4 regions of the Paenibacillus sp. FSL R5-0923 genome follow, and region 1 is predicted to be linked to each of the others. Evidence: riboswitches for the same ligand, from Rfam matches in the RefSeq annotation. Region 1 holds a riboswitch; each other region holds the start of a gene.
The links. Region 1 has a riboswitch for cyclic di-AMP ahead of MKX35_RS00750 (hypothetical protein). Riboswitches for the same ligand answer to the same signal wherever they lie in the genome.
Positions count from the first base shown of each region.

Region 1 (6,099 bases):
GCGTAAGAGTAAAGCGTAATAGTAGGAAATAAGGAAGCCGCGGCAGATGCCGTGGCTTTTTTATTTTTTGTGTACGTATCGTAAAAGTTATTTGGAAGATAGTTGCGGACTCCAGGGCTCCTGAGTCCAATATATGCTCCGTACACTCAAATGTCTTTCCTTTTGAGGGATTAGACAACGGATAGATTACCACTAGGCAGCAAATCCTCTGGAGCAGTCAGTTGCTCCCGCACACGCCTAAGCTGCGCTTTTAGTACAGGAACACTCTTTTGCAGGATGATGCTTATTTGAGGTAAAGATAGCTTTAGGCCATACCACATCGTTTTTATAAGCTGTTCCTCCCAAGGCAATGCCTTGGCAGACAGGAGAGAGCGGCGTGCGTAATAATCGGCGCATTGTCGGATACAAGAGCGGTAAGCTTCGATAGAGAATAGCTGGCTGTCAAAGCTTTTTTGACGGAATATTTTATGAAGCTCTTTAAAAGTACGGATAGTAACCTTCTCGGCTTCTGCTGATTGTTGTAACAACATGGAACTGAGCGTATAGATATCATTCGTACACTTTTGAACACACTCTGCAAATATAGTTCTACGGGGGGATTCGGCAGGTAAGGGGTCAGGCATGATAAACACGATCCTTTCAGAATGGGTTATGGGATGAACCTATAGTATAGAAAAGTAAGAAATGGATTTGTTGATAAGCTCGGCGGTATCAGGTTCTGGATAACTATGTTTTTGAAGCGCAACACTGGATGGTTTATAATATAGCCGCCCTCCTTTGGAATCTCTCCCACCAGCGACAGCTCTGTACAGACGACCTTGCTCAATGTGCCCTGCCAAGGATTTACCCTGCAGCTTGGCTCTTAAATCCTGTAAAGCACCTTGCACTAGCTCAAACTGAGTCTGATCCCACTCTGAACCATGGGTACGTACTTTATCTATCGCTTCCTCTAGCCGGCAATGGTATATCATTCTGAGAAAAGAACTCCATTTAATAAGGTCGAAAGTTTTGGTATTGGCAGAGATAAGACATGCCCCCCAGCTGCTACCTCCTTTACAGGTAAGTTTCAGGATGCCATAACGGCTGTCTTGATCAGCCTCCATTCCATAGTGAATAGGCTCTGGTGAATCAAAGACGAATACTTCTATGCGAGATAGTCTTCGCTGGTCCATGACAGGTTTCTCCTCCTTAGGTTTCCAAAAGCTTAAGATTTACATGGTGAATGACGTTAGCCTTCTCTATACAGGCGAGCATTTCAGCTTCATTCTCACAGACTGCGGCATGCTCCAGCCATAGTCGGAATTTCTGTTTGCGTATAACGGATAAATGTAAGGGAAAGGTGTTGCGGGATCTCATTACGTACCAACCGACTGCAACGTCTTTCCACGGTTCCTTAAAAGCGGTGAGCCACGGAAAACGTTGGTGTGCTGACCAATCCTGCAGCTGTTGCTTTTCTCGGATATTTTTATATATTTCGTATATAATTGTTCGGTCCATACAGTATTCACAGGTAGATGGGCTGCTGAAATGGCGAAGTGATTCAATCTGCTTCTGACCAAAAGCATAGCCGACAATAGTTCTGTGATGATCCTCTTCGAACCACAACGCTCCAAAGCAAACATAATTTAGACTTATCGGCTCAAGTAGCCCTTGCTGAGTTCCCCAATAATAGTGTTTCATTCCTTTCACCCCGTCCAGCATGCTATCACCCTATAGATTCAGGTAACGCAAAAACCGCAGCAAGAGGAGGACCTCTGCTGCGGTTTTGGAATACAGGTATACACATACCTGTGCCAAAGCGTGGCGGATCAAGGGTCTCTCTCTTTACGCTTACGAGGTTAGCTGTCGGATTCGGACGGTGAGAGTCGCCCTACCTATGTGAGACTTGAACAGTCTCCTTCGGATTCACCCCAAGTAGGCCATGTGGCCTGATGGTTCCCCCGTTCCCTGCAAATACAGGAACTCAGCGTTGAATGTATTTTGTGAAATAGATTCAACCCGAATCATACTCTTTTCAAGGTGTTTCTGTAAAAACAGAAAGTGTTCTTTTGAGCGCGATTTAAACCAAATCCTGCCTACTACGACGGAAAAGGGAACCAAATAGGTATTTATTGCGAGTTATCGGGCTTCTTCCTCGCTTAATCTCGACTTCTTGTTTTCTTACCTATAAAGGCGATTTTTTGAGATTTCTACATTTGTGGTGAATAAAATCACATGGTATGCCCGCTTTTCGCTAATGGATTAAAACTCGAGTAAACAAGAGATATAGAGAGATTGGATATCAAGTAAGCGCTATCCAACGCGAAAATAGTTTTTAATTTGCATTATTTTGGCATCAATCAGGTTTTACAATTCTTCCTGCATAAGGGTATGATTACTCCTGTTTCAACAACAATCGAATATTTGATCCGCTTAATTTCCGATAAGGAAAGCGGGGGAACCAACAATCGGCAGACGATGTGAGAGTCGGAAGCCGGTTATGGGGTGAATCCTGTAGAAGATGCGAGTGAGCTCGCATCTATACAGGTAGGGCGACTCTCACCGCCCGAATCCGACAGCTAACCTCGTAAGCGTATGGAGAGAGGATGAGTGCAATGTGACCGCTAGCGAGCCACAGAGGAGAATCCTTTGTGGCTTTTTGCTGTGCTTTTTTAAGCAAAGCATTTATGGAAAACCTCACGAAGAGGTCGTTATATTCATCATTAGCGGTAGCTTTTCTTTCAAGATCAGGGTGATCAAGCTCTGATCTTACAAGCAAAGCATTTGAGGAGAATAAGAGATGACAGATCAGAATGAATATGTACTGGTATGTGCGCCAACGAAGGCAGGCGAACATTTTATTAAGCTTCTAAAATTCAGAGGCATTAAGATGGCCGGATTGACCAACAACTTGCCTGAGAAGGCCCTACTCGAAGAGATGGGGATTGAACAAGTCGTTCTAGTTGATACCCGCCATCAGAATACTTGGTTTCGCCCGCCGTTCCCGGTAGGACGGGTATATCTGTTCGAGAGCAGCTTTACGTTATGCTGCCGCTACATTCAGATGTGCCGCACTTGGACGACGCAGCCGATTTTTGTAATCACAAGCTCAATAAATCCTAGATTGGTCTATAAAAGACTTGGTGCAAGTTATGTAATCTATTCCCACAGTGGTGATGCTGATTTTCTAATCGATAAATCACCTCATCAAGGATAAAAGAAGGAGTGCGGGAGATATGATGGATCTGTATATGGTAGCTTCGTTAGCTGTAATTTACGGGTTGTTTTATGGATTTATGCGCTGGTGCGCAGGTGTAGTTGAGGATACAGGGAGGGATAAGTTGTGATTCTAGTAATCGCTGTTACCCTACTGTTGTTTGTATATCTGGTTTACGCATTGATTCATCCGGAGAAATTTTAAGGAGGGGCATTCATGGGCATTTTGCAAATAGTTGCTGTAATCGTAATTCTTATCTTGCTGGTTAAGCCGATGGGCACGTATTTATATTATGTATTTTCTAATGAACCGAACCGTACGGATCGATGGTTTGGAGGCATGGAAAAAGGAATTTATAAGCTGATCGGCCTGAAAAAACGGGACGGTATGTCCTGGAAAAAGTATGCGCTTAGCTTTGTTTTAACGAATATCGTACTGGTTACTTTCAGTTATATCTTTCTTCGATTGCAGCGGGGATTACCGCTAAATCCGAATGGAATTGCGGATATGGAACAGACGCTTTCGTTCAATACGGTGATCAGCTTTATGACTAATACAAACCTGCAGCATTACAGCGGGGAGACGGGACTTTCGTATTTTTCACAAATGGCTGTCATCACGATGATGATGTTCACGTCTGCAGCGAGCGGATTTTCTGTTGCGGTTGCCTTTGTCAGAGGAATCACAGGACGGAAATCAGTCGGGAACTTCTTCGAGGATTTCGTTAAAGCACATATTCGTGTATTCATTCCTCTAGCTCTGCTGGTTTCATTGGTACTCGTAGGACTACATGTGCCACAAACGCTCAAGCCATCACTTGAAGTCACTACACTAGAGGGACAAACGCAACAAATCGCTATCGGTCCAGTAGCTTCTCTGGAATCGATCAAGCATTTGGGTACCAATGGTGGCGGCTTCTTCGGAGCCAATTCATCACATCCTTTTGAGAACCCTAATCCACTTACGAACGTTCTGGAGATTCTCTCTATGTGGATGCTGCCAGCTTCGCTCCCTTATATGTACGGATTGTTTGCCAAGAACAAACGTCAGGGCTGGGTAATTTTTACCGCAATGATGACCTTATTTGTTCTGCTATTAAGCCTAAACTTCTATGCTGAATCAAAAGGTAATCCGGCGATCAATGCACTAGGAATCGAATCTTCACAAGGTAGCATGGAAGGTAAAGAGGTACGCTTCGGCATACCGCAGTCTTCCTTGTTTACTTCAGTAACAACCGCAGCTACGACAGGTAGTGTTAACAATATGCATGATACGCTGACGCCGCTGGGAGGTATTACGCCTCTTGCACTGATGATGCTCAACAATGTCTTCGGTGGTAAAGGTGTCGGACTGATCAATATGCTGATGTATGCGATTCTGGGTGTCTTCCTGTGCGGTCTGATGGTCGGCAGGACACCGGAGTTCCTCGGACGGAAGATAGAGGCCAAGGAGATGAAGCTGATTGCCATTGCGATCCTTGTGCATCCGTTCATTATCCTTGTGCCAACCGCAGCTGCGTTCCTGACCGATTTGGGGCAAGGGGCAATTACGAACACTGGATTCCATGGACTCAGCCAAGTGTTATATGAATATGTCTCTTCTGCCGCGAACAATGGTTCAGGATTTGAAGGGCTTGCAGACAATACAACTTTTTGGAATGTCACAACTGGGATTGTCATGCTGCTAGGTCGTTATGTCTCTATCATTGCAATGCTGGCGGTAGCAGGTTCTCTGCTTAAGAAGAAGCCGGTTCCTGAGACGATTGGCACGTTCCGCACAGACAATGGACTGTTTACGGGAATTCTGATTGGTACAGTAGTGATTATCGGTGCGTTGACGTTCCTGCCGGTCATTGTACTCGGCCCCATTGCAGAATATCTAACCTTACGGTAGGAAGAGGGAGAATAAGATGAGTACTGTAAAAAGAAAAAAGCTGCTGACGGGACCCATACTCCTTAGCGCTGTAAAGGATAGTTTTATAAAGCTTAACCCAGTAACGCTAATCAAAAATCCAGTCATGTTCGTGGTAGAGGTCGGTACGATCATTGTCCTCCTCATGGTGCTGGCTCCTGGATATTTTAATGCAGAGCAATCGAAAGGCTTCAATATCACAGTGTTGTTCATTCTGCTATTTACAGTGCTGTTTGCGAACTTCGCTGAAGCACTGGCGGAAGGCCGGGGTAAAGCCCAAGCCGATTCGCTCAAAAAAACAAAACAAGATATCACAGCTAACAAACTGGTTGGAGGGTCGGTGAAAACAGTATCCTCCTCCGAACTGCGTAAAGGGGATATCGTCATCGTCAGTCAGGGTGAACTCATCCCTGGTGACGGTGAAGTGATTGAAGGGCTGGCTTCCGTAGATGAATCAGCGATTACAGGTGAATCTGCACCTGTAATTAAGGAAGCTGGTGGGGACTTTGGTTCCGTTACAGGCGGCACGCGGGTCGTCAGTGATGAGATCAAAGTCAGAATTACTAGTGATCCTGGTGAGTCGTTTCTAGATCGGATGATTTCCCTCGTTGAAGGGGCGAAACGTCAGAAGACACCTAATGAAATCGCGCTAAATACGCTTTTGATCAGTCTGACGCTGATTTTCCTGATTGTAGTAGTAACCTTGCGGCCGATTGCAACTTATCTAGGTGTTGATCTTGATATTCCCGTCATGATCGCCTTGTTGGTCTGTCTGATCCCGACAACTATCGGGGGACTGCTATCCGCAATCGGAATAGCGGGTATGGACCGGGTGACCCAGTTTAATGTACTCGCGATGTCGGGTAAGGCCGTTGAGGCTGCTGGCGATATTAATACGATGATCCTAGATAAGACCGGTACGATTACCTTTGGGAACCGGATGGCGAGTGAATTTGTACCAGTCGGAAATGAATCCGAAGCGGAGCTTACGG
Region 1 is NZ_JBBPAT010000001.1:161,580-167,678, reverse strand. Features, by position in the region: gene MKX35_RS00770 (hypothetical protein) at 1-19, shown strand, start outside; gene MKX35_RS00765 (hypothetical protein) at 171-530, opposite strand; gene MKX35_RS00760 (hypothetical protein) at 663-1,172, opposite strand; gene MKX35_RS00755 (hypothetical protein) at 1,189-1,680, opposite strand; cyclic di-AMP (ydaO/yuaA leader) riboswitch at 1,814-1,979, opposite strand; cyclic di-AMP (ydaO/yuaA leader) riboswitch at 2,400-2,589, shown strand; gene MKX35_RS00750 (hypothetical protein) at 2,780-3,196, shown strand; gene kdpF (K(+)-transporting ATPase subunit F) at 3,323-3,400, shown strand; gene kdpA (potassium-transporting ATPase subunit KdpA) at 3,413-5,089, shown strand; gene kdpB (potassium-transporting ATPase subunit KdpB) at 5,106-6,099, shown strand, end outside.

Region 2 (6,099 bases), 480 kb from region 1:
TTGCTTACCAACGATGGGGACATCGTTAACAAGATTTTACGGTCCGAAGGTCGGCATGAAAAAGAGTATGTTGTTACTGTAGACAGACCGATTACGCCATCATTTATTACCGGGATGTCAAGCGGCGTAAAGATATTAGGTGAGAAGACGCTACCTTGTGAGGTCACTCGTATTACAGAGCGTGTATTCCGTATTATTTTGACGGAAGGTAAGAATCGTCAGATCCGTCGTATGTGCAGCGCTTTTGGCTACGAGGTTAGAAAGCTTCAACGCATTCGGATTATGAATATTCGTCTAGGGGCATTACAAACAGGAGAATGGCGTGAGCTGTCTGCTGAAGAGAAGCAAGAACTTGGAGCTACACTGAACTACGAACTTCTATAACTTAGAAAAGCCTAGATTTGAATACAATGTATCAAAAAAGAGCTGTTCCATCGGTCTAAGACCTTGGGACAGCTCTTTATGTTTGTAATAGGATAACCATTATTCATCGGAAGGAGCAATACCTGAGAACTCTTTGGTTTCTTGATATTTACGAATAATGGATACTTCAACCCGGCGGTTCTTACTTCGTCCAACAGCTGTTGTATTTTCAGAAATGGGGTGGTATTCCCCGTATCCAATCGCACTAAATTTCCGTGGATTCAGGTTCGTATTTGTTAGCAAGATCTTCATGAACTGAAGGGCGCGATCGGCGCTCAGGTCCCAGTTGGAAGAATAGTCGCTATTAGAGATAGGGATATTATCGGTATGTCCTTGCACGACTACGTCATAATCCGGGAATTGCTGCAGCATGGTTGAGATGGACTTTGCTAATTGCCGAGAATCATCTTTAACTACTGCCTGTCCGGATGCGAACAACGCGTTATCACTTATCGTAATCATAAGCTGGGATTGATTGAGCTTAGTACTGAGTAGATCGGTAAGGCCGTTCTTGCTGATATATTGATCAAACTGCTTCTTAAGCTTCTCTAAATCCTCTTGTTCCTTTTGCCGCAGCTTAGCCATTTCTGTTTGTTCATTTTTCTTGGTTACTGATTTATCCATTTGATCATTTTTTCCTAAATCCTCTTGACTCTTAGATGGCATTGCCGCCCGCTCTTCAAGAACACCTGTACCGCCATTAAGAGCAGAACTGAAGGCTTGACTCATCTCTTCGAATTTTTTGGCATCCGTTGCACTCATAGAATACATTACGATGAACAAGGCTACCAGAAGGGTCATAAGATCAGAATAAGGCAGTAGCCACGATTCATCGGCGTGTTCTTCATGCTCTTCGTGTCGTCTAGTCTTTTTGCTCACCCGATCCACTCTCCTTCTCATCATTTAACTTAGCTCGTTCCGAAGGTGTCAGGAAGACAGCAAGCTTCTGATTGATGGCAATAGTGGATACACCGGATTGTATGGACAAAAGACCTTCGACCATCATCATTCGAACTTCAATTTCACGTTTGGAAAGTCGTTTTAGCTTATTGGCAATAGGATGCCATAATACGTAACCTGTAAAGATACCGAGTAGTGTTGCGATGAAGGCAGCCCCGATTGCTGCAGCCAATTTGTTCATATCACTCATATCAGCCAGAGCGGCTATAAGTCCGATAACGGCCCCGAGTACGCCAAGTGTAGGAGCATACATACCCGCTTGTGAGAAAATGAGTGCGCCTGCTTTATGTCTATCCTCTGTGGCGTGGATGTCCTCCATGAGAACATCGCGGACAAAATCCTGATCATTTCCATCAATAATCATCCGCATGCCATTTCTGAGGAAGTTATCTTCTATTTCATCGACTTTCGACTCAAGAGCCAGCAGACCTTCACGCCGTGTAATAGAAGCCCACTCCATGAACATAGTAATTAATTCGGATTTACTGATTAATTTCTTTTTGACAAAAATCATTTTAAACAGACTTGGAATCTTCTTGACCTCCGAGAACGGAAAGGCCATAAAGATGGAAGCTGCCGTACCCACTAAGATAATAACGTAAGCAGCAGGTGTGGCTAAAGCGTGAAGAGGAGCGTGCTTGAGGATCATACCCCAAATAACTGCAACTAGACCAAAAATTAAACCAAGTATTGTTGAAATTTCCATTATGCACCTCGTCCATGAGATTATAAGATGTGTTCCGACAAAGCCGCGTATATCATCCTTGAAACAGCGGCAAGGCACTCTGTTCGAAACCGAATAACGTATATTCTTATTTATCGACATCATTCCGTTTTTTGTGAAGTCATTTTTTCGGCTATAATGGATAAGGTAAGTAATTATTCATCTGTGGAGAAAACGGAGTGATACATGTGGGTGTAAAGCATGGTAGAGATTACGGTGAAATCCTAACGGATTTGACTGAGGCTGTCGGAAGAATTTCCGATGGGTACTTATTTTTTGAAATGGATCCAGAAGAGTGGCAAGAATTGCCGCAGGAATCCAAGATGGAGGTATGGGAGGCACTGGCTGAGGATCTTTTCTTCGCGCTGGGTAATGAACCTATGATTGAGGTGGGGAGCGGCGTTATCATTTACGATAAGGACACGCACCGCATTAATATTTTAGTCGGAGAAGAGGATTTAGCCTCTGTTGTTTTGATTTAAGAAGAGGCGGCGGCGGGGCGTAATTTGCCCGTAGTTAGTAGCCCGTGTTAAAATTGGTGTAGCCGAGTTATAATCGCTGGGATTCTTGAATACATTTAATCGAAAATATTGCCTTTATCCTGGCACATCCCTTGGACCTCAGAAGCTAAGGGATGTTTTGTTTAACGAATAAGACGAGTAAAGGGACCTGCGGATTTTACTGCAATTTTTAGTAAGGGAGGAAACGAATTGTTATTTACCGAAGAAGAACTGCGTGAGCAGATCAGCAAGCTGGAAGGTTGGAAGCTGGAAGAGAATACCATGGTGCGAAAATATATGTTCAGCCAATATATGAAGGGTATTGCTTTCGTTGATGAAGTAGCCACCATTTCAGAAGCCTTTGATCACCATCCACATATTACGATTGATTATAAGACAGTGACTTTACGACTGAAATCAAATGAGGAAGACGGTATTACAGCTCTAGATATTCGAGAGGCACATGAATTTAATGAAGCCTTTGAGAAAAATCGTTAGTGTCACCTAAACTCATAAATAAACGCCCGTGCGAAGATAGTGAACTATCTTCTGGCACGGGCGTTTTTAGTTGCTTAGGTAGTAGTTACTGTTACTTTTTCTCTGAGAGCCAGAGGGCGACGTTTGCAATCTCCTCAGGGGCTAGCTTTTCTTTAAAGGAAGGCATTTGACCTCGTCCTTTAGTGACGATACTGTAGATTTCTTCAGCATCATGCTGACCGCCTTCATTTTGAAGACTGGGTCCAACTCCACCTTGAAGCTGATCGCCGTGACAGGTGATACAGCTGGCTTTCACGGTTGCTTCGGCCTTTGCCGCATCCAATTGGACTTCCGGCATCGTCGGCTTATTCTGTTCAGCTACCTCTTCTTTACCTGGAAGTGTAAACATAAGTACTACCGCAAAGGCACAGGCGGCAAAAAACAAACCGCTCATGATCCATTTCTGCATCCCAGTTCGTCCCTTCTATGTAAGCTGCTCCCTACATTATAGCTCAAGGTGAAGCGTTATCATAGGGTTTGTGACAAAAAAATGAACGATAATGCCATCAAATCATTGAAAAATATGGAATTTAATATTATTTATCATAGACCATGCAATAAAAAGGTTTGTTTCCTGTGGGGGTTAGGCGCTCATACGTATCGGTAATCGTAAATCCACACTTTTGGTAAGTTCGGATCGCCCGCTGGTTCCAGGTCAATACCTCTAGATCAATCTCACGCTCAGGATAACGAATTAAGGCTGCTTGCACGATTGCATCCATGAATATTTTCCCTAGACCTTGACCGCATAGATCAGGGCGCATACCAATCCCCAAGCGAACAACACCTTCCATTGGAAACAACTGCGCGAATCCACACAAAATCCCTTGCCCATTTAGTATGGAGACATATTGCTCATTCCGTAGCTGCGGGTCACCGAACTCGATTCCAAGAGCCTGCATTTGCTCCCACGGCATCCAGCCGTAAATATTATAAGGGGCAGTGTAATCCCAGTTGCAAACCTCTTCCGCGTGACTGGTCTCCATAGGCGCTACATGAAAAGTAACAGAGGGATTTATCATAAGGTCAAGGACCTCCTTTCACGGGGGAACTTTAAATGTCTTATATTTCTAGCTTAAAATACTTATGGTCCTTATAAGGACATCGAAGGCGTTTATGCTTGTAACTAATTATATACAAAAAGAGGCATGGTCGACTCAGAAATTTATTAGGATTATTGTTTTACAAATTCTGAGAGGGGTAAATACTAAATAAGACAAAAAACAAGCTCTTCCCCAAGAATCAACATCTTGGAAAAGAGCCTATGTACGATTTACTTATTGAACATCATCATTATCTTCTGTCTCAGAAGCAACAGAATGATAAGCATCCGTGCTCATAATTCGTTTAGCACCGATGTAGCGTTTCACGTAGTAGCTATCACTCAGGGAGCTAATCGTTACACCGCGTGAGGAAGATGCGTGTGCAAACTTGCCTTCACCGACATAAATACCGACATGGGAGACACCCTTACCACTTGTATTGAAGAATACAAGATCTCCAGATCTTAAATCATCTTGGGAGATAGCAGTACCCATTTGATACTGGGAACCTGATTGGTGTGGTAGGTTTATACCAATTTTATCAAATACATACATTGTAAATCCGGAGCAATCAAATCCATTTGTGGAGATGCCGCCGGATACGTACTTAGTTCCGATGGTCTTGTCGATCACTTTATCCATTTTGGAATCCGCGAAAGCGCTTCCTGCTCCGATGGTGAAAATAATGGAAAAGCTAAGTACTGCTGCTGCTAGCTTCTTCTTCAAAAGTTTATACCCCTTCCGGATGCCTACGAGGTTAGCTTAAGGGTTCGGTTGAAGGTCCCCTATGACCCCTCTAAAAATGGAGGTCAATTCACCCAAAGTTGGTTCCCCCGTTTTCCTAATAGTTAGGAAACTCGGCTGATACTGTTGATTAGGAATAGCTTGTAATCAATACATGACAAAACCTTTGTAAATAACAACTTAATGATTACAAAAATGTTACTAAAATCTTACTGCAGTTATTGTAACAAACAGAGTGCCGCTTGGCAATCGTTTTTAACATAATCATGCAGAAAAATTCGTTTTTTTAAAGACAAAATGCATATGTAAGCGATAATATTAAACTAATTTTTATATTTATTGAAATTTTTATCAAATAAAAGTGTTTAAAGTCCGTTCTAGAGGTGTAAAGAATATAATAAGGCAAAAGAAAACCTGGATTCGATTAAGTGAATAATCAAACCCAGGTCTATATAATGTAATTGTGAGGTTATAGTTGTGGGGAAGTATTAATCGTAGGCTATAGCTTGATATGAGGAAGTACTCATTACTCTTTTAGCACCAACGTAGCGATTGGCCCAGTAGGACTGGCTAAGTGAAGTGATGGTCACGCCATATGAAGATGATGATTGTGCGAATTTTCCGTTTCCAACATAAATGCCGACATGGGATACGCCGTTGCCCAATGTGTTAAAGAAAACTAGGTCACCTGAACGCAATTTGCTTTTGGCTACAGGAGTTCCGACATTATATTGAGCTTTTGAAGTACGGGGCAAAGAAAGACCCACCTTCTTGAATACATACGTAGTAAATCCAGAACAGTCAAACCCGGCAGTGCTAGTGCCTCCGGTTTTATAGGCAACTCCAATTGTCTTTGAAATAACACTGTCCATCTTAGAATCTGCAAAGGCACTTCCTCCACCAATAGAGAACGCCATCACAAGTCCTAGCGCCGCAGCGACGCATGCTTTTCTTAAATTCTTCAAAAAAATTGTACCCCTTCCAATGCCTGTGAGGTTAGCTTAAGGATTCGGTAGAAGGTTCCCCTATGATCACTGCAAAGCGAGATCAATTCACCCAAAATATGGTTCCCCCACTTCCCGGTGCAAGGAATTCGGCGTTTTATGCACCAGATAGTGACTTATCGACATGACTACGACAAATACATGAAGTTATGTAGAAATCGTTT
Region 2 is NZ_JBBPAT010000001.1:643,432-649,530, reverse strand. Features, by position in the region: gene rluF (23S rRNA pseudouridine(2604) synthase RluF) at 1-384, shown strand, start outside; gene motB (flagellar motor protein MotB) at 484-1,302, opposite strand; gene motA (flagellar motor stator protein MotA) at 1,286-2,089, opposite strand; gene MKX35_RS02860 (hypothetical protein) at 2,296-2,589, shown strand; gene MKX35_RS02855 (4a-hydroxytetrahydrobiopterin dehydratase) at 2,818-3,105, shown strand; gene MKX35_RS02850 (c-type cytochrome) at 3,197-3,553, opposite strand; gene MKX35_RS02845 (GNAT family N-acetyltransferase) at 3,681-4,166, opposite strand; gene MKX35_RS02840 (C40 family peptidase) at 4,422-4,913, opposite strand; cyclic di-AMP (ydaO/yuaA leader) riboswitch at 4,919-5,060, opposite strand; gene MKX35_RS02835 (C40 family peptidase) at 5,420-5,848, opposite strand; cyclic di-AMP (ydaO/yuaA leader) riboswitch at 5,902-6,040, opposite strand.
Region 2: linked by a shared signal. The riboswitch ahead of MKX35_RS02840 (C40 family peptidase) and the one ahead of MKX35_RS00750 (hypothetical protein) in region 1 are both predicted to bind cyclic di-AMP.

Region 3 (6,099 bases), 1.7 Mb from region 1:
GGCCTCAAGAAGCAGATGGTCGGTATGGCCTGCCAAAATGCTACAGTCGCAATCGACGAGAAGTTCCGGCTTATTGAACGAGATGAAGTACGTACCTCTGGTGCTGCAATGAGCTTAGGCGAGAGCTTGGGGCTCGAACGCTTAAGCCGGATCGAGGCGTTCGATAACTCGAATATTCAAGGGACTAATCCGGTTTCTGCGATGGTTGTCTTCATTGATGGCAAGCCCGCACGAAAAGAGTATCGTAAATATAAGGTTCGTACGGTGGTGGGTGCGGATGATTATGGAACGATGCGCGAGGTCATCCGGCGGCGGTATGAACGGGTGCTGAAAGAGAACCTGCCGATACCAGATCTTATCGTAGTCGATGGTGGTAAAGGGCAGATATCCTCAGCTATTGATATTCTGGAGAACGAGCTGGGGTTATTCATTCCGGTCTGTGGTCTCGTCAAGGATGATAAGCATAAGACGGCTCAGCTTTTGGTTGGAGATCCGCCAGAACCTGTCGCTTTGGCTCGGGATAGTCAGGAATTTTATCTGTTGCAACGGATTCAGGATGAGGTGCATAGATTCGCCATCACCTTCCACCGTGAACAACGTGGGAAGTCCATGGTTACTTCTAAACTGGACTCCATACCAGGTATAGGCGAGAAGCGGCGCAAGGCGCTGCTTAAGCATTTCGGATCGCTAAAGAAAATTAAAGAAGCCTCCATAGAAGATTTTAAATCACTTTCTATTGGCGAAAAGCTGGCTAGTCAAATTCTTGAGGCGCTCAAGGATGAAGAGCCAGCGACATAGGCATTCGAAATACTGGAATGATGTATACGTAAATATAAAAAAGGTGTCACAGCAGTTTTCTGCTGTGACACCTTTTTTAATTATAGGTTTAAATTACAGATGTAGGTTCAACCGGCTTAGGTTCTGATTTTTGCGGTGGATTAAACCGATAGACGATGTAGGCGACTATGAACGGCATGATAATCGCGAAGATACCAGCCCCTACATTCACGCTTTCCTTCATAAAGATCAGCGTAGCGCCCATCAGAATGCTGTCAAACACGACGTGACTGAACATGACGGCAATAAAGCCGTAACGAAGGAAAATATAGCTAAAGAGCAAACCAATCACGGTCAGCTCAATAGGACGGGAACTGATGGGGTAGATCGGATACAGCGTATGGCCAAACGCCCAAACCAGCGTGGTGATCAGGCAAGCAATGAACGTGCTTCGGAATACTTTTTTCAACATAGGAATTCCGAAAAAACGATAAATGGCTTCCTCGGATAAACCAGCGAGCCATGCAACGATGGGCAGCAGCCAAGCATATCTCATGTTGTAAGGAGATTGAGTAGCGTCAGTAGTGGACCAGTTCTGCAAGGTAAGTGATAATACGATGAACATAAGGGTCTGCACCCCTAGCAGCACGAATGCCCAGACGTATCCAGCCCGGATACTATCCAGAACATATTTTCCATAGCCAGGCTCTTTAGCACGAGGCCATGGGTTCATTCCCTCTTCTTTTTTCCATAGGCCGTCCCCTCCAACTAAAGAAAAATAGAGCAGGGAGGACATTAGGAGGCTATATAAGGCATAAATGATGAACATTATGACGGAAGTTATCTGAGCCTCGAGTCCTTCGCCTGAGGATTCAGGGAGCATATTATAGGTGCTGATCATCATGATTACAAAATAAGCTGAGCTTAGGAATATTCCACGCTTAAAGGAGGTATGTTCTCTTCTAAGTATGCTGTAGATGAGTGCCAGAATTCCTAAAGCTAAAGTAGGCAAACCGTAGCCGAATAAAGTAAACTTTTCCGCGAGAGAGGTCTGGTCCTTTACATAGGAGGTATGCCAGGCTGGAGCGGTGAATCCTGCTTTAAAGCTGGATACCTGTTCGCCAGTGAAATCGAAATAATAGTGTAGTAAGGATTCGCCGATCTGAACGGAACGATCTGTATACACGAGCCCGTAGTTTCCCGTATTCGATTCAATTTGTAGCTTGGCGGGATTTACATCCCATTCCTGAAGCCAGGGACGGGCAAGATTTTCTTTTTGTGCAAGTGATAAGGTAGTACCCTTGTCCTCTTCTTTTGCACTGGTGGATACATTGTTTGGTAATCCGGTACCTGATCCTTCTGCACCTTGTGTGAAAGCGACAACTGCACCAGTATACATATTGAGGTCAACAGAGATCAGTGGCTCTTGTTCCGCTGAAGGACTAAGTGTTACACGAAAGATGTCAAAAGGATATCGTTGATCCAATTTCTTTTTTGTATAGTCCTCCAAAAGCTTCTCGCGGGACATATAACCATAAAAGGAAGAGTCCGTATCGTACAGTACATTCCACTGATCGGTTGGTGCTTTGGTGTAGTTCAGCTTTTGTTCTGCGAATGATATGGCTTTGTCGCGGGCTTCCGCCTTACTGATGACAGTAGTATCTTCCCCAGCAGGGCTATTTAGCACCGAGGGAGCAATCTGAAACATAATAAATAGAATAAGACCGATAATGCCCGAGATGATGAGCCTCATGGAGAGGGCACGTTGCTGTAATGGCTGGCCAACGGGATTCATGTAACGCCTCCTTGTAAACTGACAATGTTATGTTCCATTATAGTATTAGTGCCATGATAGTTACAAAAATCATCGTATATTCTTTTTATGGGTAATAGAGATATTATAGAATAGGTAGCTGAATATATACCATGAATTTAAGGTGATTATTTCTTCATTTTTCATGAAAATCGATGCAATTGCAGGGAAAACACGGAAAAGTGATGAGAAAAGGCACTCTTAGTGGTACATCCTCTCCAAACCGCATTTTTCATATGAATCACCATTAATAGTGTCTTTGTGATTTATCGAAATAACATATATAATTTGTATGCAATTGTATATAGCCGAATTTCAGGTGAAAACGGGGGAACCATAAGAAGTAATGAAAAGATGAGTATACGCCATAGGCGTTGTCTTTATTCATCAGGGGTGAATTTCGTTCTAGGAACGAATAGGGCAGCCTGCACAGTCCGAATCCGTCAGCTAACCTCGTAGGCTAATTTACTGCAGGAACCAAGGGTAGCATTGGTTTTCCAGTGCTTTTTTTGTTGGAATTCTTTAAATTTTGATAAGAGGGTGAGCGTAGTGGCTTCACAGTTTCGCAGGGTTTCTGAATCAAAGTTCCTGAAGCTCTCTCCGCCTCAGATTATGGTGCTTGGTTTTGCATCGATCATTCTGATTGGAGCCTTGCTGCTAATGCTTCCCATTTCGAGTACCAGTGGGAATGTTGTGAGTTTTATTGATGCGTTGTTTACTGCAACATCGGCCACCTGTGTGACAGGACTTGTGGTGCTGGACACCGGTACGACATTCACCATTTTTGGGAAAACCGTAATTATGGTGCTTATCCAGGTTGGTGGCTTAGGGTTTATGACAATGGCGACCTTATTTGCCATGATGATGAAACGCAAAATTTCCTTGCGGGACAGACTGATCCTTCAGGAAGCAATGAACCAAGGCTCTATGGAGGGGATTGTTCGACTGATCCGGAGAGTACTTATTTATTCCTTGGTCATCGAAGGCTGTGCAGCGGTGCTTCTGTCCATACGCTGGGCGTTTGATATGCCACTGGGAAAGGCCATTTATTTTGGAATATTTCATGCGGTGTCTATGTTTAATAATGCTGGATTTGATATTTTCGGGGATTTCCGGAGTTTAACCGATTATGTATATGACCCGCTAGTGAACATCGTGGTGATGTTTCTGATTGTCTCTGGCGGTATTGGTTTTATTGTCATGTCGGATCTGGTGGAGTTTCGTGTCAAACGTAAATTATCTTTGCATAGCAAAGTTGTACTCTCCACCACTGCAGGGCTTATTCTTATCGGCGCTTTGGTTATTTTTATATTTGAATTTACGAATCAGCGCACACTGGGGAATTTAAATTTCGGCGGCAAAATATTATCGGCATTCTTTCAGTCGGTATCGCCCCGAACCGCTGGCGCCAATACGGTGGATATTGCCGGACTGCGGCAAGCCTCACAGTTCTTTATGGTTATTCTTATGTTTATTGGTGCATCTCCAGGATCAACAGGTGGCGGGGTCAAGACTACAACCTTTACGATTATGATTGGTGCAGTAATCGCGATGCTGCGCGGACGTGAAGATGTTGTACTGTTCCGCTACCGATTGGCGCAGGAGCGTATCTATAAAGCGTTGACGCTAACATTACTCGCTTTGCTATTGGTCCTCACGGTGTCGATGTTACTGTCCACAACAGAGGATAGTAATTTCTTAGCGATATTATTTGAGACGACCTCAGCTTTTGCCACGGTGGGACTAACCATGGGGCTGACACCTGAACTGTCTATCTTCGGCAAGATTCTGATCTGTCTGACCATGTTTGCAGGTCGGCTAGGTCCATTAACATTAGTGTATGCGCTTGGACCTAAACAGGGTAAACCATTGTATAAGCACCCAGAAGGTAAAATAATTATTGGATAGGAGTTAATCCGAAATGAAAGCACAGCAATTTGTAGTAATCGGTTTAGGCCGCTTTGGCTCAAGCCTTGCACTTGAGCTGATGGAAATGGGCTACGAGGTGCTCGGCATTGATCACCATGAGGAGCGTGTGGAGGAAATGAGCGATCACCTGACGCATGCGGTAGTGGCTGATGCTACAGATGAAGGAATTATGCGCTCGCTCGGCGTACGGAACTTTGACTGTGGGATTGTAGCGATTGGCGACAATATGGAACGAAGTATTCTGGCGGCGATTTTGTTAAAAGAGATTGGAGTCAAGCAAGTAGTAGCCAAGGCGATCTCGATCCTTCATGGTCGTGCGTTGTCCAGGCTGGGCGTGGACCGGGTTATTTTTCCGGAGCGGGATATGGGCATTCGTGTGGCACATCAGCTCGTGACACCCAATTTGCTGGATTATATTGAACTGTCCAAGGATTATAAAATCGTCGAGCTAACCGTTCCGTCTTGCATGAACGGGAAAAGCTTGTCAGATTTAAATACAAGAGCGAAATATGGCTGCAGTATTGTTGCCCTGAACCGGGAAAGTGGAATTATAGTGGCTCCAACGGCACATGATCATTTGAGTGAGGGCGACGTTATGGTAATCATTGGTTCTAATGAAAGTATTGATCGATTTGAGGATGAAGTTGTAAACCAAGATTAAATAGATAAGCCCTCCGTCCTTTACATGGGACGGAGGGCTTTTTTAATTAAGGCTGCACGCAGAGGTATGTACTATTTCTCTCGTTCCGTCAGAAACATCTCTTCTGTGACCTGCACGAGGCTGCGGGCCGCTGTGCTCAGGCTCCCATCGTCACGGTAAATCAGACAGGTAGTTCGCTGAGTCTGCTCCAGCTCCTTAATATGCAGAGAGACCAGCCCACCGCCGTTTAACAGCTGCGGACGCAGATAAGACTTGGGCAGTAACGCTGCCACATTGACTGTCGGCAGCAGCCGCACGATAGCTTCGAAGGAGTCAATCTCCATCCGAACGTCTGGATCAATTCCACAGCGCTGGAACAGATCGTCTGTTAGACGTCGGTACCAGGTGCCTTTGGAGAACAGGATCATAGGCAGTCGGGACAGATCATCCATGGTTAGCTTGGTAGATTGATTCAGAGGATGATGCTCAGAAACAACCAGTCGAAGCTGATCCTCAAACAGAGAAATACAGCGCAGTCCAGGTTCTTGAATAGAGGAAGCGATCAGACCTATATCTGACTTTCCTTCACTGACAGAGGAGACAATTTCATGTGTTCGGCCTGTGATTAGCTTCAGCTCCGCAGTTGGGTATTTCTCCATATATGCGTTAACTAGTGGAGGCAGAGTGGTCTGCAGTGAGGTAAGTGACGCCCCTAAGGTGACGAGCTTAGGCTCGCCTTCTTTGTATTTTGACAAAGCCTCCAGAAATTTAGAGCGCTGCTGTCGTTGTTCAAGTGCGTAGGAATAAGTAAGACGCCCAACCTCGGTTAACTCCAGACGCTTGCCATAACGATTAAATAGCGCGACACCCAGCCGTTCTTCCAGCTTGGAGATTTTACGAGATAGGGCAGGTTGGGACAGATTGAGCTGGCGGGAGGCCC
Region 3 is NZ_JBBPAT010000001.1:1,863,028-1,869,126, forward strand. Features, by position in the region: gene uvrC (excinuclease ABC subunit UvrC) at 1-798, shown strand, start outside; gene MKX35_RS08375 (CPBP family intramembrane glutamic endopeptidase) at 887-2,572, opposite strand; cyclic di-AMP (ydaO/yuaA leader) riboswitch at 2,887-3,068, shown strand; gene MKX35_RS08380 (TrkH family potassium uptake protein) at 3,203-4,498, shown strand; gene MKX35_RS08385 (potassium channel family protein) at 4,512-5,180, shown strand; gene MKX35_RS08390 (LysR family transcriptional regulator) at 5,252-6,099, opposite strand, start outside.
Region 3: linked by a shared signal. The riboswitch ahead of MKX35_RS08380 (TrkH family potassium uptake protein) and the one ahead of MKX35_RS00750 (hypothetical protein) in region 1 are both predicted to bind cyclic di-AMP.

Region 4 (6,099 bases), 550 kb from region 1:
TTAGAATTAACAATTTGATTAGTTCTATTATATACTAATTATTTTAGTTTGTCACAGGGGTAGGGATAGTAGAAATGCATTCATGACAAACTATTTTTCCTTTGAAGTAAGTTACGTTCTCAGCGTTGCCGCAGAAAATGCAGGCAGGCTCATATTTCTTAAGCATAATGCGCTCACCATCAACGTAAATTTCAAGTGCGTCTTTTTCACCAATGCCAAGAGTACGGCGCAATTCAATGGGAATAACTACCCGTCCAAGTTCGTCTACTTTTCTTACAATTCCTGTTGATTTCATCATAACAATCGTTACTCCTCTCAATGTTCCAAAAACGTCATTATTCGACATTGTTCACTGTTTTATGATATTTATAATACCAACGATTCCCAAAACAGTCAACCTTTTTTCATCTGTTAAATAAGTGCTTTTTCACGAAAACTTTGAATTCCCTATAACAATCACGAATTCTAAAAAAAGTGAAAAAATAAACTTTGTCGATTTACCAAGACTAAAAACGTCACTATTCGACAAAGTACGACATAATTACTTATTATATACTTATATTGGTTAAAATCATATTAAATTTAATAAAGGAGTTGATCTCATGAAGCAGCCGCTCACAGAAGAAAAGGTTTTCAAAGATCCGGTTCACAATTATATCCACGTGCAGGATACTATTATTTGGCGACTAATAAATACAAAGGAATTTCAGCGTTTACGCCGAATTCGCCAGCTGGGTACCTCGTATCTTACTTTTCATGGCGCAGAGCATAGTCGATTTTCTCATTCCCTAGGGGTTTACGAAATTACACGTAGAATTATTTCGCAATTTGAACGAAGCGGGTATAAGGATTGGATTCCTGAAGAAAGTCTGCTCACCTTGTGTGCGGCCTTGCTGCATGATCTGGGACATGGTCCATTTTCCCATTCTATAGAAGAAGCTTTTGAAATGAATCATGAGGATTGGACTTGTCGAATTATTCTGGAGGACACAGAGATTACTGAGATCTTGCGTGATGTGGAGGAGGATTTTCCTCGTAAAGTAGCCTCTGTAATCGCTAAAACTTATGAGCACGAAATTGTTGTAAATCTGGTTTCCAGTCCACTAGATGCTGATCGCATGGATTATTTGCTGCGTGATGCGTACTATACAGGTGTAAACTATGGGACGATCGACATTGATCGGATTTTAAGAATGCTGCGTCCTTATAATGGTCGAATTGTTGTAAAAGAATCGGGAATGCATGCCATTGAAGATTATTTAATGTCGCGTTATCAAATGTACTGGCAAGTCTATTTTCATCCGGTGACACGTAGCTCAGAGATTATTTTGCGACAAATTTTCCGTAGAGCAAAGGAGCTTTTCCAAGAGGGGTACAATTTTAGTTTCATGATTAATCCGCTGGAGGATTTGTTCCGTGGTGAGGTGACAGTGAAGCAATATTTAATGCTAGATGAAGCACTGGTACAGACGGCTTTTATGCAGTGGACACTTGAGAAAGATGAGCTACTAAGTGACTTGTGTACCCGTTTTATTCATCGTAAACTGTATAAATATGTTGAGGTGGAGAATCTCGATACAGATATGATTTCTGAAATTCGCAGCAGTTTTGCGGCAGCGGGACTTCACCCAGAATATGATTTGGAGATTGATTTTCCGACAGATCTGCCCTATGATGTGTTCCGTCCGGGAGAAGCTTTTGACAATAAACAAATTCTGCTGCTTGATCGGCATGATCATCTGCGGGAAATTTCAGAGGTGTCGGATATTGTGCGTTCTATTAGCGGCATTCACCGTGGAAGATATCATCTTTATTTTCCTCAGGATAAGTTGAGAAATGCGCTTACGCGATTGCCTGCTTCTATTGCAGAGATTTTTGCAAAATAATACAAGAAAATATGGGATTTTTGACAAGAAGAGTAGAAATATAAGATATAACGGATAGCTTGAAACTTATATTGTCTTATATTTAAAAAAGAACAAGGAGTGAGGGTTAAAATGTTTCTGTTTGACACACATACGCATCTGGATGCACCTCAATTCGACGAGGATCGCGAAGAAGTTATCGCTCGTGCTGTAGAAGCAGGAGTTAGCAAGATGATTAATATCGGATTTAATCGGGAGACGATTCCCTCAACGATGAAGCTGGCGGAATCTTATGATTATATTTATGCGGCAGTGGGTTGGCATCCTCAGGATGCAATTGATATGAAAGAAGGAGATCTCGATTGGATTGCTTCTCTATGCAGTCATAAAAAAGTAGTGGCTATTGGTGAAATCGGACTGGATTATTACTGGGATACTTCTCCCAAGGATGTGCAACATGAAGTTTTTCGCAAGCAAATTGGACTAGCCCGTGAACTAAATATGCCGATTTGTATTCATGATCGTGATGCCCATGAGGATGTTGTACGGATTTTACGGGAGGAAAAAGCAAATGAGGTTGGAGGCGTGATGCACTCGTTCTCAGGAAGCTGGGAAACAGCTAAAATGTGCTTGAATCTTGGTTTTCATTTATCCTTTGGAGGACCCATTACGTTCAAAAATGCAAGAGTGCCAAAAGAAGTGCTTGCGCAGACCCCACTAGACCGATTATTGATCGAAACCGATGCTCCATATTTGACTCCACACCCCTTCCGCGGGAAGCGAAATGAGAGCGCTCATGTGAAGCTTGTAGCAGAGGCAGCAGCTGAAATTAAAGGGTTAACATGGGAAGAATTGGCTAAAATAACGTATGCGAACGCACTGGAACGATTTGGGATTGAGTGAAAACGGGAGCAAAACAGGCGAAAAATAGAGAATGGCCGATATATTAAACTTTTTTAATATAAAAACGGCTGAATATTACAATATTTTAACCATATTTTTGCGTAAACGTGGTTGAATCGTCCTTTACAACATGCATCAAAACAGGATATCATCTTTTCAGTGATGTGAGCTGTGTTATAGTGACAGCCATTGATTCATGGATCGTCTCGCTGAGTCTCCGTATGGAGAACGGGGGAACCAATATTGACCTGCCGCATGCCTGTATTTTAAATACGGTTTAGACGTGCCGTAGGACAGTATTTGATTTCTTCACGTGGTCTTTGGGGTGAATTTAAGGGCAACCGCCATGAGCGGGTGACCTGAAATAGGGCGTCTCTCTTTCGTCCGAACCCGACAGCTAACCCCGTAAGCGCAAGTAAGAGAGGCAACCTCGTGCACAAGCATTCTCTATTCTGATATTGGAGAAGCCACGAAAGAGTCCTCAGTTGAACTCTTTTTAGGCTTTTTTATTTTTGAATAAATAGAATGTTGCCCACATACTGTTATATAACAGAGGTGGGAGTAGCTGTGCCGAGCAGGCGATCCATGAGCAGGAGACGCTAAGTTATTACGTGCGTGTCCTGTGACAATCTCAAATAGTTTCGTCAAAGGAATTCAGTCCTCATGATATACAATTGACGACGGGGCTATGTAAGGAGGATGGAGAGAATGGGCGTATTCCAACCAGAAGTATCCCATGATTCGCAGTCATCCAGCAGGTCTTTCGCATTACGGTGGGAGCAAGTAAATACTCGCGTACTTTTACTTGCAGGCGTGATTTCAGTCGCTATCGCGCTACTTATTCTGCTGTACGTACACGGTCAAAGTAACAAACAATTATTTTTAGTAATAGACGGGCAAACACAGACGCTTGAAACGCGAGAAGCGCTTCTTGGTGATGTGTTGGAGAAAGAGCAAATTTCGCTGCAGCCGCATGATGAACTATCTTTAGGACTGAGTGATGAAATAAAAGACGGTGACCGTGTCGTTATCAATCGTGCGCAGAAAATTAGTCTTACTGCGGATGGAGCAACAAAAACGTTATATACGACCGAAGACACAATTGGTAAAGCAATTGAGAAAATGGGCATTACCCTAGAAGGTCATGATAAGATTTTCCCTTCGTTAGACACCACCATTTCTGCAAACATGGAGGTTAAGATTGTTCGCATCAACAAACAGACTGTACAGCGATCAACTAACTTACCCTTCAGAGTCATCAAGACAGCAGACCCCTCCCTTACTGTGGGAACAGTTAGAGTGGCACAGGCAGGCAAACCAGGCGTCATGATTCAGCATATTGAAAAGATCTACCAAGACGGAGAACTGGCCTCTATGCGCATGATTGGTAAGGAAGTACAAACGGTAACGAAAGATAAGATTATTGCCGTTGGTACCAAAGCACTTCCTAAGCCGGCTGTAGCTAAGACTACAACAACTTCCAAATCAAACACCACTTCAAAAACGGCTAAGGTTAGCGCCAAGACTAATAACGTCACAAGCAAGGCTGGCGTAGACTTTGAGTACAAGAAGATGATTAAGAACGTCTCCATGACAGCTTATTCATCAGAAGAGCCAGGTATTGGTACCAAAACTGCCTCCGGAACACGCGTAACGGAAGGTCGTACAATTGCGGTAGACCCGAATGTAATCCCTATTGGCTGGTGGGTATATATCGAGGGGCTTGGATTCCGCCGAGCAGAAGATACTGGCGGTGCCATTAAAGGCAATAAAGTAGATGTCTATTACGATTCACTGAGCCATGTCCGTAATTTCGGTCGTAAATCACGTACCGTTTATGTGATTGGACCTGTGAAGCCGGAGTTAAACTAGGCTGAAGCTTTTGCAAATTATTCTTTGATAAGCTATAGTGATGATAACCGTTAAGGAACGCCAGATGATCATTTCGTTGATCGCAGAGCAACCGCTCATCACTTATACATTCTTTAACCAAAAGAAGAGGAGCGAAACCTCTTCTTTTTTGCTTTTTTTGGAAGGAGTCAAGAGATATGATTAAGGAATTAATTGTCGTTGAAGGTAAGAGTGATACCGTCGCTGTTAAACGTGCTGTAGAAGCAGATACGATCGAAACAGGGGGCTCGGCTGTAGACCGGACCGTAATTGCGAAGATCGCGCTTGCTATGGAGCGTAGAGGAGTAATTATCCTTACTGACCCGGATCACGCGGGTGAACGAATTCGTAAGATTGTGTCCGCAAAGGTGCCGGGCTGCAAGCATGCCTTCATTCCGGAGAAGGACGCAACCCGCAAGGGAGATATTGGTGTGGAGAACGCTTCTCCAGAGGCGATTCGTCATGCGCTGCGGAATGTACATACCTCTTTTGAAGGTGCACCTGCTTTAATTGGACTTGATGATCTAATGGCCGCTGGAATGCTTGTACATCCTCGGGCAGCTGAAAGACGTATGGCACTTGGTAATTTGCTTGGAATCGGATATTGTAATGGCAAGCAGCTGTACAAGCGGCTGGCGATGTTTGGAATTACGCGGGAGGAATTTGCCGGAGCTCTCGCCCAAATTGATCAGGGGGGCATTACTTCATGAGTGGTAGAGAGGAAATTTCGACTCCAAAACGGACGAAAGAAATTATTCAACGTTATGGATTCAAGTTCAAGAAGAGCTTAGGACAGAATTTTTTGATTGATCAAAATATATTGGACAAGATTGTTGACGCTGCTGGGCTAGATAGTGAATCAGGGGCATTGGAAATCGGTCCTGGGATTGGTGCCCTGACGGAGCGTTTGGCGCTAACCGCTGGTGCGGTGACTGCTGTGGAGATCGACCGTAGGCTGATTCCTATTTTAAGGGACGTACTTTCCCCTTATCCGCATGTAAAGGTTCGTAATGATGATGTTCTGAATGTAAATCTGCAGGAGCTGTTCAAAGAAGATTTTGCATCCGTGAACAAGGTAAGCGTAGTTGCCAATCTGCCGTATTATGTAACTACTCCGATTCTGATGAAGCTGCTCGAAGAGAAGCTTCCGCTTGATAACATCGTTGTAATGATTCAGAAAGAGGTTGCGGAGCGTATGGCCGCTTCTCCGGGAGGAAAGGAATACGGGAGCCTTAGCATTGCCGTGCAGTACTACAGCGAGCCTGAGCTCGTCTGTATTGTGCCGCGTACGGTGTTCATTCCTCAACCTAATGTGGAGTCCGCTGTAATCCGTCTAAAGGTAAGAGAGCGTCCACCGGTAGAGGTTGAGAGTGAGAAGCACTTCTTTGAGGTCGTCCAAGCTTCTTTCACACAGCGTCGCAAGACGATTGCTAACAATCTC
Region 4 is NZ_JBBPAT010000001.1:713,652-719,750, reverse strand. Features, by position in the region: gene MKX35_RS03205 (AbrB/MazE/SpoVT family DNA-binding domain-containing protein) at 44-298, opposite strand; gene MKX35_RS03200 (HD domain-containing protein) at 603-1,886, shown strand; gene MKX35_RS03195 (TatD family hydrolase) at 1,998-2,768, shown strand; cyclic di-AMP (ydaO/yuaA leader) riboswitch at 2,966-3,195, shown strand; gene MKX35_RS03190 (3D domain-containing protein) at 3,477-4,640, shown strand; gene rnmV (ribonuclease M5) at 4,817-5,368, shown strand; gene rsmA (16S rRNA (adenine(1518)-N(6)/adenine(1519)-N(6))-dimethyltransferase RsmA) at 5,365-6,099, shown strand, end outside.
Region 4: linked by a shared signal. The riboswitch ahead of MKX35_RS03190 (3D domain-containing protein) and the one ahead of MKX35_RS00750 (hypothetical protein) in region 1 are both predicted to bind cyclic di-AMP.